Regions from separate parts of the Pseudoalteromonas sp. SR45-6 genome, predicted to be linked through region 2. Evidence: predicted binding sites of a transcription regulator. Region 2 holds the regulator's gene; the other holds the start of a gene.
The links. Region 2 encodes MetJ, which represses methionine synthesis genes. Its sites were predicted from a motif close to TAGACGTCTAGACGTCTA; they were not measured.
Positions count from the first base shown of each region.

Region 1: metA (homoserine O-succinyltransferase) is a predicted target of MetJ. The motif match lies at 1,746-1,763, and genes of this name have one in related genera.

Region 1 covers NZ_JACJDM010000075.1:8,485-16,015, reverse strand. Annotated here, with positions in the region: gene ettA (energy-dependent translational throttle protein EttA) at 1-668, opposite strand, end outside; gene H5158_RS23690 (DMT family transporter) at 762-1,661, opposite strand; gene metA (homoserine O-succinyltransferase) at 1,829-2,776, shown strand; gene H5158_RS20700 (homocysteine S-methyltransferase family protein) at 2,766-3,833, shown strand; gene metH (methionine synthase) at 3,844-6,474, shown strand; gene H5158_RS20690 (NADH:flavin oxidoreductase/NADH oxidase) at 6,687-7,531, shown strand, end outside.
Region 2 covers NZ_JACJDM010000033.1:28,437-35,967, forward strand. Annotated here, with positions in the region: gene H5158_RS14305 (SPOR domain-containing protein) at 1-401, opposite strand, end outside; gene priA (primosomal protein N') at 423-2,609, opposite strand; gene rpmE (50S ribosomal protein L31) at 2,843-3,055, shown strand; gene H5158_RS14320 (malic enzyme-like NAD(P)-binding protein) at 3,620-4,861, shown strand; gene metJ (met regulon transcriptional regulator MetJ) at 4,971-5,291, opposite strand; gene metB (cystathionine gamma-synthase) at 5,527-6,789, shown strand; gene metL (bifunctional aspartate kinase/homoserine dehydrogenase II) at 6,796-7,531, shown strand, end outside.

The sequences.
Region 1 (7,531 bases), on a different contig from region 2:
TAACGGTCATGGGTTACCGCCACAACAGTGCCTTCGTAATCATGCAAGAAGCGCTCAAGCCATGCTACAGATTCTGCATCTAAGTGGTTAGTCGGCTCATCGAGGATAAGCATATCTGGTTTTTCAAGCAATAAGCGGCAGATAGCCACTCGGCGACGCTCACCACCTGACAAGAATTCAATTTTAGCATCCCACTCAGGTAAGCGCAGGGCATCTGCGGCGCGCTCTAATACGTTGTCGATGTTATGACCATCGTGGGCTTGAATAATTGCTTCAAGCTCACCTTGCTCTTTGGCTAGTGCGTCAAAGTCAGCATCTTCCATCGCGTATTCGTTATATACTTCATCAAGACGGTTAAGCGCGTTTTTAACTTCGCTGACTGCTTCTTCCACAGTTTCACGAACCGTTTTGCTTTCATCTAGAATAGGCTCTTGCGGTAAGTAACCAATTTTAGTGCCCGGTTGAGGATATGCCTCACCTTCAAACTCTTGATCAAGGCCGGCCATAATACGTAGCAACGTTGATTTACCAGAACCGTTTAAACCAAGTACACCAATTTTTGCACCCGGGAAAAAATGCAAAGAAATATCTTTTAAGATAGTGCGCTTAGGTGGCACAACCTTAGATACTCGACTCATCGAGAAAATAAACTTATCAGGTAAAACCATGGAGGGAGCCTTCAAATAATAATAAAAATTTCAATGTTGTATTGTAGTGGCTCACAGGTGAAACAGTCAACGAATCAACCAAATAACAATGTGCTAATTCGCGAGCAATACTCCTACACCGATTAAAGCAAGCAAGCCGCCTATTAACATTTTATTGGTAACGGGCTCGCGCTTTATAAAACCAATGCTCATTACAATTAATGGCGCGGTTGCGAAAATCGTTTGTGCAATGGCTGGATCGGTATATTTAACTGCGCCAAGTTGAAGCCATAAACCAAGGAAAGTGCCTAAAAACACAGCCGCAAAAAACCATTGTTTGCCGCTAATTCCCCTTAGAGTTAGTGCTTGTTTAAATTCACTGCTTTTAAACACTGCAACAACTAAGGCCACAGTCATCGTACCTGCTGCTAATCTAATTAATGCCGCCCATAAGCTACTCATATGCTCATTATTGAGTGCGCCTTTAGACATCACCATACCGAGCGCTTGGCAGATAGCAGCTGCAAGGGCACATAAAACACCTTTGCGATAATGTTGATGATCAACCTGTGGCAATGTTTTTTCAGGCTTGATTGCTATTACTACGCCAATGGTTGTAAGTACAATACCGCACCATGCAAATGGCGATAAATAATGATTTAATAGCAGGATATTAAAAACCCCCACAAGGGCTGGAGCAAGGGACTCAATAACTAACGTGCGAGCAGGGCCAATATTTCGCAGCGCAGTAAAATAGGCGCTATCGCCAATCGCAATCCCAATCACCCCGCCAGCAATTAGCCAAAGCCAGCTTGTCAGATGATGTGGTAGTGCAGCGTCTTGAGTAATCGCAATAGTCACTAACATCATGGCACTTGCTAACACGCCTTTACTGATGTTTAGCTGCATAGGCGTTAAGTGATGGCTAAAACCTTTATATAAAATGGTCGAAAGCGCCCAAACAATAGCTGCTAATATAGCAAAAAGTTCTCCTAAGCCTAGCCAATCAATCACGTTTACCACCTTAAAATAAAATCAACAGGCGCATTATGGCGAGCGGTTTTTAGAATGCAAAAGAATAGTTAAAATAAACTCATTTGGACATCTAAACATCTAGAGGTTGAAATTTCCAGCTATCCGTTCATAATTAGCCATTGGTTAATTATGCCTTGGAGATGAGTATGCCTATTACCGTTAAAGATGAATTGCCCGCAATTGCGAAGTTACGTCAAGAAAACGTATTCGTAATGCCAAAAAGCCGCGCTAAAACCCAAGAGATCCGTCCGATGCGCTTGGCGATTTTAAACTTAATGCCTAATAAGGTAGAAACCGAGGTGCAATTTATTCGTTTGCTCGCTAATTCACCCTTACAAGTGAATGTAGAGCTACTACGTTTAGACACTCATCGCAGCAGTAGCAATTCAGAGCAGCATTTAGACACTTTTTACCGTTATTTCTCTGAAGTGAAAGACAACAATTACGATGCATTACTCATTACCGGCGCACCATTGGCACATTTAGAATATGACGATGTAGCCTACTGGGATGAACTAAAAGTAATTTTAGATTGGGCGGAGCAGCATGTAACCTCAACATTATTTTCGTGTTGGGCGGCTCACGCGGGTTTATTTCATCATTATAATCTAAAGCGTGAACTAAAAGAAAATAAGCTCTGTGGCGTGTTTACCCATAAGTGTTACTTTGAACATGGAGCCTTAACGCGTGGTTTTGACGATACCTTTGTAGTGCCTCACTCGCGGTATGGTCATATTGATATTGAAAAAATTAACGCTTGTGATGACTTAGTGGTGCTGGCAGGTTCAGAGAAAGTAGGCGCTTACTTAATAAAAAATAAATCCGGCAGCCAAGTGTATATTACCGGGCATCCTGAGTATGATGCAGACACTTTAAAAGGCGAATATCAGCGCGATTTAGAAAAAGGCCCTGATGCGCCATTGCCTGAAAATTACTTTCCAGAGAACAACCCAGATAACGAACCGTCGAAAACTTGGCAAAGCCATGCCTTTTTACTGTTTTCGAATTGGTTAAATTATTATGTGTACCAAACCACACCCTATGATATTAATTTAGTTAGCCAAGCCGTAAGGACTAACAACTATGCCGAATAATTTAGAAAACAAAAGCGCCGTGTTAATTGAAGCGTTAAAACAGCGTATTTTAATTCTTGATGGTGCTATGGGTACCATGATCCAAGAACACAAATTAGAAGAACACGATTACCGTGGCGAGCGCTTTAAAGACTGGCATGTGCTAATTAAAGGTAATAATGATTTATTAAGCATCACACAACCAAAAATTATTGCTGATATTCATCGTGGCTTTTTAAGTGCAGGTGCCGATATTATCGAAACCAACACCTTTAATTCGACTACAATTTCGATGGAAGATTACGATATGGCCAGCATCAGCCGTGAAGTAAACTTAGAGTCAGCTAAATTAGCACGCAGTATTTGTGATGAGTTTACTGCTAAAAACCCAGCAAAACCACGTTATGTTGCTGGGGTTTTAGGGCCAACCTCAAAAACCTGTTCAATCTCACCGGATGTGAACGACCCCGGTTATCGCAATGTCACGTTTGATAAGTTAGTCACCGCGTATGTTGAATCAACCCTTGCTTTAATGGAAGGTGGTGTTGATTTAATTTTGATAGAAACAATTTTTGATACGCTTAATGCAAAAGCGGCTTCATTCGCGGTTGAAGAAGCGTTTGAACAAGCAGGGCGCAAGTTGCCTGTGATGATCTCTGGCACCATAACCGATGCCTCCGGACGTACGCTGTCAGGGCAAACCACCGAAGCATTTTATAATTCTATTCGTCATATAAAGCCAATTTCAATTGGCTTAAACTGCGCGCTAGGTCCAGATTTATTGCGCCAATATGTAGAAGAACTATCGCGTGTTTGCGAAACCTTTGTCTCTGTTCACCCCAATGCTGGTTTACCGAACGAGTTTGGGGAATATGATTTAGAAGCACCTGAAATGGCGAAAGAAATTATCGATTGGGGCAAGTCTGGCTTTATCAATATTGTTGGTGGTTGTTGTGGTACCACACCTGCACACATCAGGGCATTTGCGAAAGGGCTTGAAGGTGTTAAACCTCGGCCATTGCCAGAGCTTGAAGTGCGTATGCGCTTATCAGGCCTTGAAGCGTGTAATTTAAACTAAGGTAGCCGAGATGACACAAAAAATAGCAGTATTTACCAACGTTGGCGAACGTACCAATGTGACCGGCTCAGCCATGTTCAAACGTTTGATCATGGAAGAAGATTACGAGAGTGCGCTTAATGTTGCCCGCGAGCAAGTAGAAAACGGCGCACAGGTTATTGATATCAACATGGATGAAGCCATGCTGGACTCAAAAGCCGCCATGGTGAAGTTTTTAAATTTGATTGCCTCCGAGCCTGATATTTCTCGCGTGCCAATTATGGTTGACTCTTCTAAATGGGAAGTCATTGAAGCGGGCTTAAAGTGTATTCAAGGCAAGGCAATTGTAAACTCAATCTCGCTAAAAGAAGGTGAAGAGCCATTTATTCGCCAAGCTAAAATTATTAAACGTTTTGGCGCCGCTGCAGTGGTTATGGCGTTTGATACCGACGGCCAAGCAGATACAGCCGATCGCAAGTTTGAAATTTGTCAGCGTAGTTACCGCATTTTGGTGGATGAAATTGGCTTTGCGCCAGAAGATATTATTTTCGATCCCAACATCTTTGCGGTAGCAACTGGTATTGAAGAGCACGACAACTACGCAGTTGAATTTATTGAAGGTACACGTCGCATTAAGCAAAACTTGCCACACTGTAAAGTGTCGGGCGGGGTGTCGAATGTATCGTTCTCGTTTCGTGGGAATAACCCCGTGCGAGAGGCTATTCACTCAGTATTTTTATATCACGCAATTCAAGCGGGCATGGATATGGGGATTGTTAATGCAGGGCAACTCGCTGTGTATGATGATATTCCAGCAGAGCTTAGAAAAGCAGTTGAAGACGTTATTTTAAATACCGACCCAGGTGCAGGTGAGCGCTTAGTTGAGTTGGCACCAAAATACTCTGGCATGGCACAAGCTGAGCGAGTTGAAGATTTAGAATGGCGTACTTGGCCAGTTGAAAAACGTTTAGAGCACGCATTGGTTAAAGGCATTACCACCTTTATCGATGAAGACACCGAAGAGTGCCGCGCTGCTGCCGATAAGCCTATTCATGTGATTGAAGGGCCGTTAATGGACGGCATGAATGTGGTAGGCGATTTATTTGGCGCAGGTAAAATGTTCTTACCGCAAGTCGTTAAATCAGCGCGAGTGATGAAGCGCGCAGTGGCCTACCTAGACCCTTACATTGAAGCTGAAAAAGAAGAAGGGGCTACTAACGGTAAAATCGTGATGGCCACCGTTAAAGGTGACGTACATGATATTGGTAAAAATATTGTTGGCGTAGTACTGCAATGTAATAACTATGAAGTTATCGACTTAGGCGTAATGGTGCCTGCAGATAAAATACTGCAAACCGCGATTGATGAAAAAGCCGATATTATTGGTTTATCAGGACTGATTACACCATCGCTTGATGAAATGGTACATGTTGCCAAAGAAATGAAGCGCCGTGGTTTTGAACTACCGCTATTGATTGGTGGCGCGACTACCTCAAAAGCGCATACTGCCGTTAAAATCGAGCCACAATATGACAAAGGCGTGGTTTATGTAAATAACGCCAGTCGCGCTGTAGGCGTGGTTTCTAACTTATTGTCGAAAGAGCATAAAGCTGAATTTTTAGCAAAAACCAGCGCTGAATATGTCAAAGTACGCGAGCAGCAAGCACGCAAAAAACCACGTTCAAAACCGGTTACTATTCAACGTGCCCGCGACAACGCCGCCAAGCTTGATTGGGATAATTACACTCCACCGGTGCCGAAAAAGCTGGGCGTGACAGAGTTTAAAAATGTCTCGATAGCCACTTTACGACAATACATAGACTGGACGCCGTACTTTATGACCTGGTCAATCGCTGGTAAATACCCACGTATCATGACCGATGAAGTGGTTGGCGAGCAGGCGCAAAGCTTATTTAAAGACGCTAACGACATGTTAGACGATCTTGAAAAGTCAGGCAGTTTGCAACCGCTTGGCGTAATTGGTTTATTCCCTGCTAACCGTGTGGGTGACGATATTGAAATATACACAGACGAAACTCGCGCTGAACTATTAACCACATCGTGCCATTTACGTCAGCAAACAGAAAAAACCGACTTTGCTAACTACTGCTTAGCTGATTATATCGCCCCGAAAGGCACGCCTGATTACTTTGGTGCATTTGCTGTAACAGGCGGTCTTGAAGAAGACGACTTAGCTGATGCGTTCGATGCACAGCAAGATGACTACAACAAAATAATGGTAAAAGCGGTGGCAGATAGACTCGCCGAAGCCTTTGCTGAGTACTTACACGAACAAGTGCGTAAAGAATATTGGGGTTTTGCCCCAGACGAAAACCTTGCGAATGAAGATCTTATTCGTGAAAACTATCAAGGTATTCGCCCAGCACCCGGTTACCCAGCATGTCCAGAGCACACTGAGAAGAAGAAAATCTGGCAACTACTCGATACTGAAAAGCGCATTGGCATGCAGCTCACCAGCTCATACGCCATGTGGCCCGGTGCTGCGGTATCAGGCTGGTACTTCTCTCACCCTGAGGCTAAATACTACGCCGTAGCGGCAGTACAAAAGGATCAGGTTGAAGATTACGCTCAACGAACCAACATGACGCTAGAAGAAGCGGAAAGATGGTTATCGCCTAATTTGGGGTATGAGCCGGAGTAAGTGAAGCGGTCAGCTATCAGCCGTTAGTTTAAAACAAAAAAGCGAGCCAAATTAGGCTCGCTTTTTTTGTACAAAGTTTTTCCTGATAGCTCTTCGGTATATCATCATACTTTCACATTCAATGAGCTTGGGTATGCCCCTAACCTTGGGTGTAGAATGATTAGTACATTATATTTGTGATTTTCTGCACATTCATTATTTGAGAATTTTCCATGGTAAAATTATTTAGCCCACTAGAATTAGGTCCGATAACACTCAAAAACCGCATTATTATTGCTCCCATGTGTATGTATGCCGCAGAAGAAGGCAAGGTGCAACCTTGGCATCATCAACATTATGGTATGCTCGCGCAATCCGGTGCTGGCTTATTGATTGTTGAAGCGAGCGCTGTATCCCCTGAAGGAAGAATCTCTTACGCCGATTCAGGTATTTATAGCGACGAATGTGAGCAAGCTTGGCGTGAAGTCGTATCTAATGTAGGTCAATACTCTAACATTCCGATGGTGATGCAGATTGGTCATGCAGGTCGTAAAGCGTCAACTGAATTACCTTGGAATGGCGGTGCGCCTATCGCTCCAGCAATAAAGAACGGTTGGCAAACTATTGCTCCGAGTGAACTTGCTTTTTCAGATGAAGCTCCTTTACCAAAAGCAATGACGCAAGACGATATTGGACGATTAATTACTCAGTTTGTGAAAAGTGCTCAACGTGCCCATAAAGCTGGTTTTTCTGGCATAGAACTTCATGCAGCTCATGGCTATTTACTGCACCAATTTTTATCACCGCTTAGTAATCAGCGTTCAGATCAATTTGGCGGCTCATTAGAGAACCGCATGCGCCTACCCTTGGCAATATTTGATGCTATAAAGGCTGCTTTACCACATGATTTCATGATTGGTGTACGTATAAGTGCAAGTGATTGGGCTGATAATGGCTGGGATATCGAGCAAAGTATCGTATTTTCTCAAGCTTTAGACGCTCGTGGTTGCCATTATATACACGTATCAAGTGGCGGCTTGACTGCACAGCAGCAAATTAAAGTTGCCCCTAATTATCA
Region 2 (7,531 bases):
GTTTCACGAATTTCGGCGATTAATCCGGCAAATGCGATTTTAGCTTTTAAGGTTTCTGCTTGGCCATGGGTTCTGAACGAACCGCATTGCATTACATAAGGGCCTTTTTGTTCAAGCTCTCTTACTTCAACTTGAATTTCATGCTCTTTGATTTCTTTTATGAATTCAGGAGGGCGTGGTTTAGGCAACTCTTGTTGCACTTTTGCAGGTGTTGGGTTTGCTTGTTGTTCAACCAGCTTTGGATCTGCATTGGTTTTGACATACCATAAACCAAAACTAAAACCGCCAACAAGTAGTACGGTAACCAGTACTAATAATACGGGGAATGGTTTTTTCGGTGGCGCTGTTTTTTTGCTATTACGGTTGCCCGGTTTTTTATTAATAAAATCGTGTTGTGCCATGGTGGTATTGGGCTTCTAACCTTAAATCATATCTATTGGATCTACATCTAAGCTCCATCGCACCTTTTGCGCTAATTTACTGGTACTTAAGTAGTCTACCATTTGCGCGAGATATTGGTGTAATAGAGGGCGTTCGAGCGCTTGAATATGCAATTGAAAGCGATATTTCCCCGCAATTCGCTCGAGCGGTGCAGGGATCGGACCTAGCAATTGTATACCAGTTAGACCTTGGACTGGAACTAAATCTGTTAAAAAATCGACCACTTGCTTTATGTTGTGACCTTCAGCGCGGACAATCGCCATATTAGTTATTGGTGGTAGCTGTGCGTCATCGCGCTCTTGCAGTGCAAAACGGGCGAAATCTTGATAACCATTATTGACTAAATCTTGTAATAAAGGATGTTCGGGAAAGTGAGTTTGCAATAATACATGACCTGGTTCGCCACTGCGCCCAGCACGGCCAGCCACCTGAGTAACCAATTGTGCTAAATGCTCTGTGGCGCGAAAGTCGCACGAGTACAAGCCGCCGTCGACATCAAGGATCAATACTAAGCTCACATCAGCAAAGTGATGACCTTTGGCAAGCATTTGGGTGCCAACTAAAATCCTTGCACCGCCTTGGTTTATATCGTCTAGGGCTTTTTCTAAACTGCCTTTACGACGCGTTGAGTCGCGATCAATCCGGCTAATCGGGGTATCAGGAAACTCGGTTGTTAAAAACTCTTCTATTTGTTCGGTGCCTTTGCCGTTAGGAAATATTTGTGTACTACCACAGTCTGGACACTGATGCGGCACGCGTTCTTGCTCACCGCAGTGATGGCAAATCATCTGGCCGATGGCTTTGTGAAAAGTCGCACTAGTGCTGCAACGTGTGCACTCACTTAACCAACCACATTCATGGCAAATCAGGGTAGGCGAAAAACCGCGACGGTTTAGAAATACCATCACTTGTTTGCCTCGTTTTAAATGCTGACGCATAGTGGCAAGACTGGCATGGGCTATACCAGCTTGATCCGGCTGGCCTTTCATATCAATCAGCTGAAATTTATTGTCGGTACTGGTTTGCGCACGTTGCGTTAGGCTCAGCAGTTGGTATTTATTATGAATTGCCTTATGCAAGGTTTCGAGCGCCGGGGTTGCTGAGCCTAAAATCAGCGGTATTTTATGTTGAAAAGCGCGGTATGCGGCTAAATCACGGGCATGGTAACGTAAGGTATCTTGTTGTTTAAATGAACCGTCATGTTCTTCATCAACAATGATCATACCAAGCTTTAAAAATGGTAAAAAGATACTCGAACGTGTACCAATCACAATTGCGCAACTGGCTTTTTCACAAAAGCGCCAAGTTTGTAAGCGTTCGTTATCGGTCAGTGCTGAATGCCACAGCATAATCGGCGTATCAGGAAAGCGACGACGAAATCGATTAACCGTTTGTGGCGTAAGGCCAATTTCAGGCACTAGTACGAGTGCTTGTTCACCGCGTTTTAAAACCTCTTCAAGGCATTGTAAGTAAACCTCGGTTTTACCACTGCCAGTAACACCTTCTAGTAAAAAGCTATTGAAACCGACCGCTTGATTAATGGTGGTACAGGCTACTGCTTGCTCTTTATTTAGAGTCGGCTTAGTGCCTACGGTGGGAAGTTGTTGTTGCCATTGGTTGTCGTGTTCAATCGTTTGGCTGATCAGCTCTTTGTTAAGTAAGCTGTCGATAGTTTTTTTACTAAACCCCAGCGCTTTTAATTCTGTAAGTGATGATTTACCCGAATCTGCCAGTTGTTTGAGTAAGCTTAGTTGGCTCTTTGCTTTTAAAGACGGTAATTTAGCGCCTTTTTCAGTAAGTGCCACCATACTAATACTGCTTTTATCTGGGCACAGTCCTTGACGCAGCGCGCCAGGCAGGGCGATATGAATTGTTTCACCTAGTGGGTAGCAATAATAGCGCGCAGTAAAACGCAATAATTCGATATGTCGCTCTGATAAAACGGCTTCATCATCAATCACTTCAAGCACTGCTTTAAGTTTATTAACCGGCACATCGGTGTTGGTTTTTAGCGCCAGTACGACCGCAACTTTGCGCTGATTACCAAATGGCACCCATACCCGCGCACCGACTTTAGGCATCACCGATAAACCATCGAGTTGCTCTGGAATGCGATAATCAAAGGTGCGATGCAACGGTACTTTTATAGCAACTTCAACAAAACTCATAACAACCCAAACAAGAACGAATAAGGGAGTTAATGTACTAAAATTATGGCTGAAAACCTACCTGCAAATACCTTCTTTAAAACTTTTGTTCATTTTATTAGCAAAAACGACATTTAAAGCTTGTAGCAAGTGGGGTTGTTGCTTAGAATACGCGTCCTAAATAATTTGTTTTAACGACGTATGGTGCCAGACTCCGGGTTTGGAGAGCGATGCGGCCTTAACTAGAGGTTTCTATGAAAGAAGGTATTCACCCTAAGTACGAAGTAATTTCAGCATCATGTTCATGTGGAAATAAATTCGAAACTCGTTCTACTCTGTGTAAAGACATTCACTTAGACGTATGTTCTGCGTGTCACCCGTTTTACACTGGTAAGCAAAAAGTTTTAGACACAGGTGGCCGTGTTGATCGCTTTAACAAGCGTTTCGGTTCACTTAGCAGCAAGTAATTCTTGTTGTTTTGTCGGAAAAAGCACCTTAGGGTGCTTTTTTTTATGCCTGCTATTTATTAAAAACACCGCCTTTTAGTCTTTATTTCTTGCTCTAGTGCTCCAGCTTTACGCATTCATTATGTTGTGACTATTTCCCACTTTTATATCCAGTATAGCGAGTAAATAACAGACAAATAGTGATTTGTTGACTATATTGTCATTCTCGTTAAAGCGATAAATTAAACGTTTTTGTCGGTAAAGTTAGGTCTTTTGCGGTTAAATGTTGTTAACGTCTTACTTTGATGGTTTTTAGTCATAGGTCATTATTTTTGCTTTAAAGCGTTGCATAATGAGCATTTTAAGATGGGTTTTTTGATGCTTTGTGGCGTTTTTATAGCCGAAAATTGAAGCTTTTTTGCAAAAAATGCTGACAAAACGCATAAAATTAACGGATATAGCATATAACAGGATAGACCTGATATTGCTTGAATTTAATTATAATATAGGTATCGTTCCCTATAAGATATAAGAACTGCTTACTCTCACTTTCAACTTAACTTACTTGCAGGATAAAATCGCGTTATGTCAGACTTTCGTGAACAAGCTTTACATTACCATTCGCACCCCGTTCCAGGAAAAATTAGCGTTGAGCTTACAAAGCCAGCTGAAACCGTACAGGATCTTGCACTCGCATACAGCCCCGGTGTTGCAGAACCGGTACGTGAAATAGCTGCTGATCCCGCTAATGCCTACAAATACACGGGTAAAGGCAATATGGTTGCGGTTATTACTAACGGCACCGCTATTTTAGGTTTAGGTAACTTAGGTCCATTGGCTTCAAAACCGGTTATGGAAGGTAAAGCGTTATTATTTAAACGCTTTGCGGGTCTAGATTCGATAGATATTGAGGTGAAACACAATACCACCGAAGATTTCATCAATACAGTTGCTAACATCGCTGATACGTTTGGCGGTATTAACTTAGAAGACATTAAAGCGCCAGAGTGTTTTGAAATAGAAAAAGCATTGATCGAGCGTTGTAGCATTCCAGTGTTCCACGACGATCAACACGGTACCGCGATTGTAACGGCTGCTGGTATGATCAACGCACTTGAAGTACAAGGCAAAGAAATCGAAGATGCGATTATCGTTTGTTTAGGAGCCGGTGCCGCAGCGGTTGCGTGTATGGAGCTACTGATCAAGTGTGGTGCATTGCGTGAACATATTTACATGTTAGATCGTAAAGGCGTTATTCATACTCGTCGTGATGATTTAAACGAGTACAAACAGTTATTCGCTAACAATACAGATAAGCGCACACTGCAAGATGTTATTGCTGATGCCGATGTATTTGTTGGTGTATCTGGCCCGAATTTACTTTCTCCTGACGATCTTAAGTTAATGGCTGATCGACCTGTAGTGTTTGCCTGTTCAAACCCAGATCCAGAAATCTCACCAGTGCTTGCTCATGGTGCTCGCGATGATTTAATCATGGCAACGGGTCGTTCAGATTATCCAAACCAAGTTAACAACGTGCTGTGTTTCCCATTTATTTTCCGTGGTGCGCTAGATGTGCGTGCAAGCAAAATTAATGATGAAATGAAAATTGCTGCGGTTGACGCTATTCGTAGCATTGCTAAAGAACCAGTACCAGCGGAAGTATTAAAAGCGGCGGGTGTTGAGACACTTGAATTTGGTGCGCAGTATATTATTCCAAAACCGATGGATCCGCGTCTATTACCGCGCATTGCCAAAGCAGTAGCGCAAGCGGCAATTGATTCTGGTGTTGCACAAATTGATATGCCGGAAAACTACATGGAGTAGCTGCTTCGCTGCAATTGGTAATGGCACAATAATAAAAACCTCAGCAACTTACGTTACTGAGGTTTTTTTGTAGCCAATTCCTGAAGCAGGAATATATACAAATGATAACTTAATCTTCGTTGAGTACAGGTACTTCGAGACCCATCTCAAGCATGATTTTTTTCACTTCTTCAGGCACTTTCTCTGGATTATCTTTACGTAAATCTTCATCGTTTGGCAGTGGTTGGCCAGTAAATGCGTGTAAAAATGCTTCACAAAGTAATTCGCTATTTGTTGCATGGCGAAGATTATTAATTTGACGACGAGTGCGCTCATCAGTCAAAACTTTTAATACATTTAGCGGGATCGAAACGGTGATCTTTTTAACTTGTTCTGATTTTTTCCCGTGTTCTGCGTATGGGTGAATATATTCACCATTCCATTTAGCCATAGGATGTATCGTTGCCTCAGGTTGTTAATTGTTTGCGCGACCTTTTGCAGCGCAAAGATGGCGAAATTCTATCGTGTTAAAAAAGATAGTCAAATACTTGTTTTTTAGCCATCTAGAGGCTTAAATGTTTTTACTTCTAATCTTGCGGCTAAAACCGCATAAATGCTTTGACTTATTAAATTTGATCCTCTAACCTTTTAGACGTCTAAACATCCATTTAATTGTAGGTGACGGTATGAGTCAAAAGAATAAAGCAACCATTGCAGTACGCAATGGTATTGATGCAGATAAACATCACGGCGCGGTTGTGCCTCCCATTCATTTATCGACCACCTACTCATTTGCTGATTTTGATAAAAAGCGCCAATATGATTATGGCCGTAGCGGCAACCCAAACCGTGATTTACTCGCTGAAACGCTCGCTAAGCTTGAAGGTGGCGCTAAGGGGATTATCACTGCAACGGGCATGGCTGCGGTGCATTTAGCTACTCAGCTGCTAAACAGTGACGATACCTTAGTGATCCCACATGATTGCTATGGCGGTAGTTACCGCTTATTCACCTCACTTGAAAAGCGTGGCTTATTAAAGTTAGTGGTTTTAGATTTAACTAAATCTGAAAATCATCAAAAAATTCTTGAGATAAAACCAAAGCTAATTTGGATTGAAACACCGAGTAATCCTATCTTACGGTTAACCGATATTAAAGCGATCACCACGATTGCTAAGCAGTGCGGTGCGTTGGTTGGTGCCGATAACACATTTTTATCACCTGCTTTGCAAAACCCAATTGAGTTTGGTGTTGATATTGTGGTGCATTCGACCACTAAATATATTAACGGTCACTCAGATGTTGTTGGTGGTGCGGTGATCGCCGCTACCCAAGAGTTGGGTGATGAGCTTGCTTGGTGGGCTAATAACATTGGCATTACCGGTGCCCCGTTTGATAGCTACTTAACGTTACGTGGTTTACGTACTTTGAATGTTCGTTTACGTCAGCATCAAGAAAATGCCTTTATTATTGCCCAATATCTAGAAAACTCCCCTTATGTAAGCCAAGTATATTACCCTGGATTAGTATCTCATCCACAGCATGAACTCGCTAAACAGCAGCAACGTGGTTTTGGTGGCATGGTAAGCTTTGATATCAAAGGTGATATTAATAATGCTGCAGAATTTTTGACCAGCTTAGAAGAATTTAGCTTAGCTGAGTCATTAGGTGGGGTTGAGAGTTTGATTTGTCACCCTGCAACTATGACCCACGCAGGTATGGAGGCAACTGCTCGTCTTGCTGCGGGAGTAGGTGATACCCTGATCCGTATTTCGGTGGGCATTGAAGATGTAAAAGATTTAATCGCTGACTTAGATCGTGTATTCAATAAAGTGAAACCAGGTCAAGCTCAGCACGGCGTAAAAGTAATTGCTTCCTCTGTTCAACAACAAGATGATGAGCAATCAAACTCATTTAAACTGACTCCTGCACATACGGCTTTGTGGTAATAAAAAATGGTAAATATAGTTCATAAATTTGGTGGTTCTAGCCTTAGTTCTGCAGAGCGTTATCAGGCCGTAGCAAATATTATTCTAGCCCATACGGAAGCCGGTGATTGTGTGGTGGTATCCGCAGCCGGTAAAACTACCAATACGTTAGTTACGCTATGGCAGAGTTACCAGCAAGGTGATCAACAGGCAGTGAGTGATATATTATTGCAGCTTGATAATCATCAACGTACTTTGATCGAGCAGTTATTGAGTCCAGCAGCGCGACATACGGCATTAAACGTATTAGAACAGGAGCTAGCCTTAATTGCACAGCAAACTCAACAGCAAAGCTTACAGGAAGCCGCATTGCTTGCTCACGGTGAAGTTTGGTCGGCACGATTATTGGCTAGCTATTTAAAACAGTTAAATGTTACAGCTCAAGATGTTGATGCTCGTCAATTGTTTACCCTTAATGATGGGCAATTATTACATCAAAAAAATCAACAAGCCTGTGCCGAGTTAATTTCAGCCAATTGCATTAATATTGTTACTGGTTTTATAGCCGCTGATTGCCAAGCAAATACCGTTACTTTGGGGCGCAATGGCAGTGATTACAGCGCGACTTTGTTAAGCAGTTATTGTCATGCTAGTCAGGTATCAATTTGGACTGATACCCAAGGGGTGTTTAGTACCGACCCTCGTAAAGTAAAAAAAGCGATTAAGTATTCTAAAGTATGTCGTGGCCAAGCAAACTTACTGG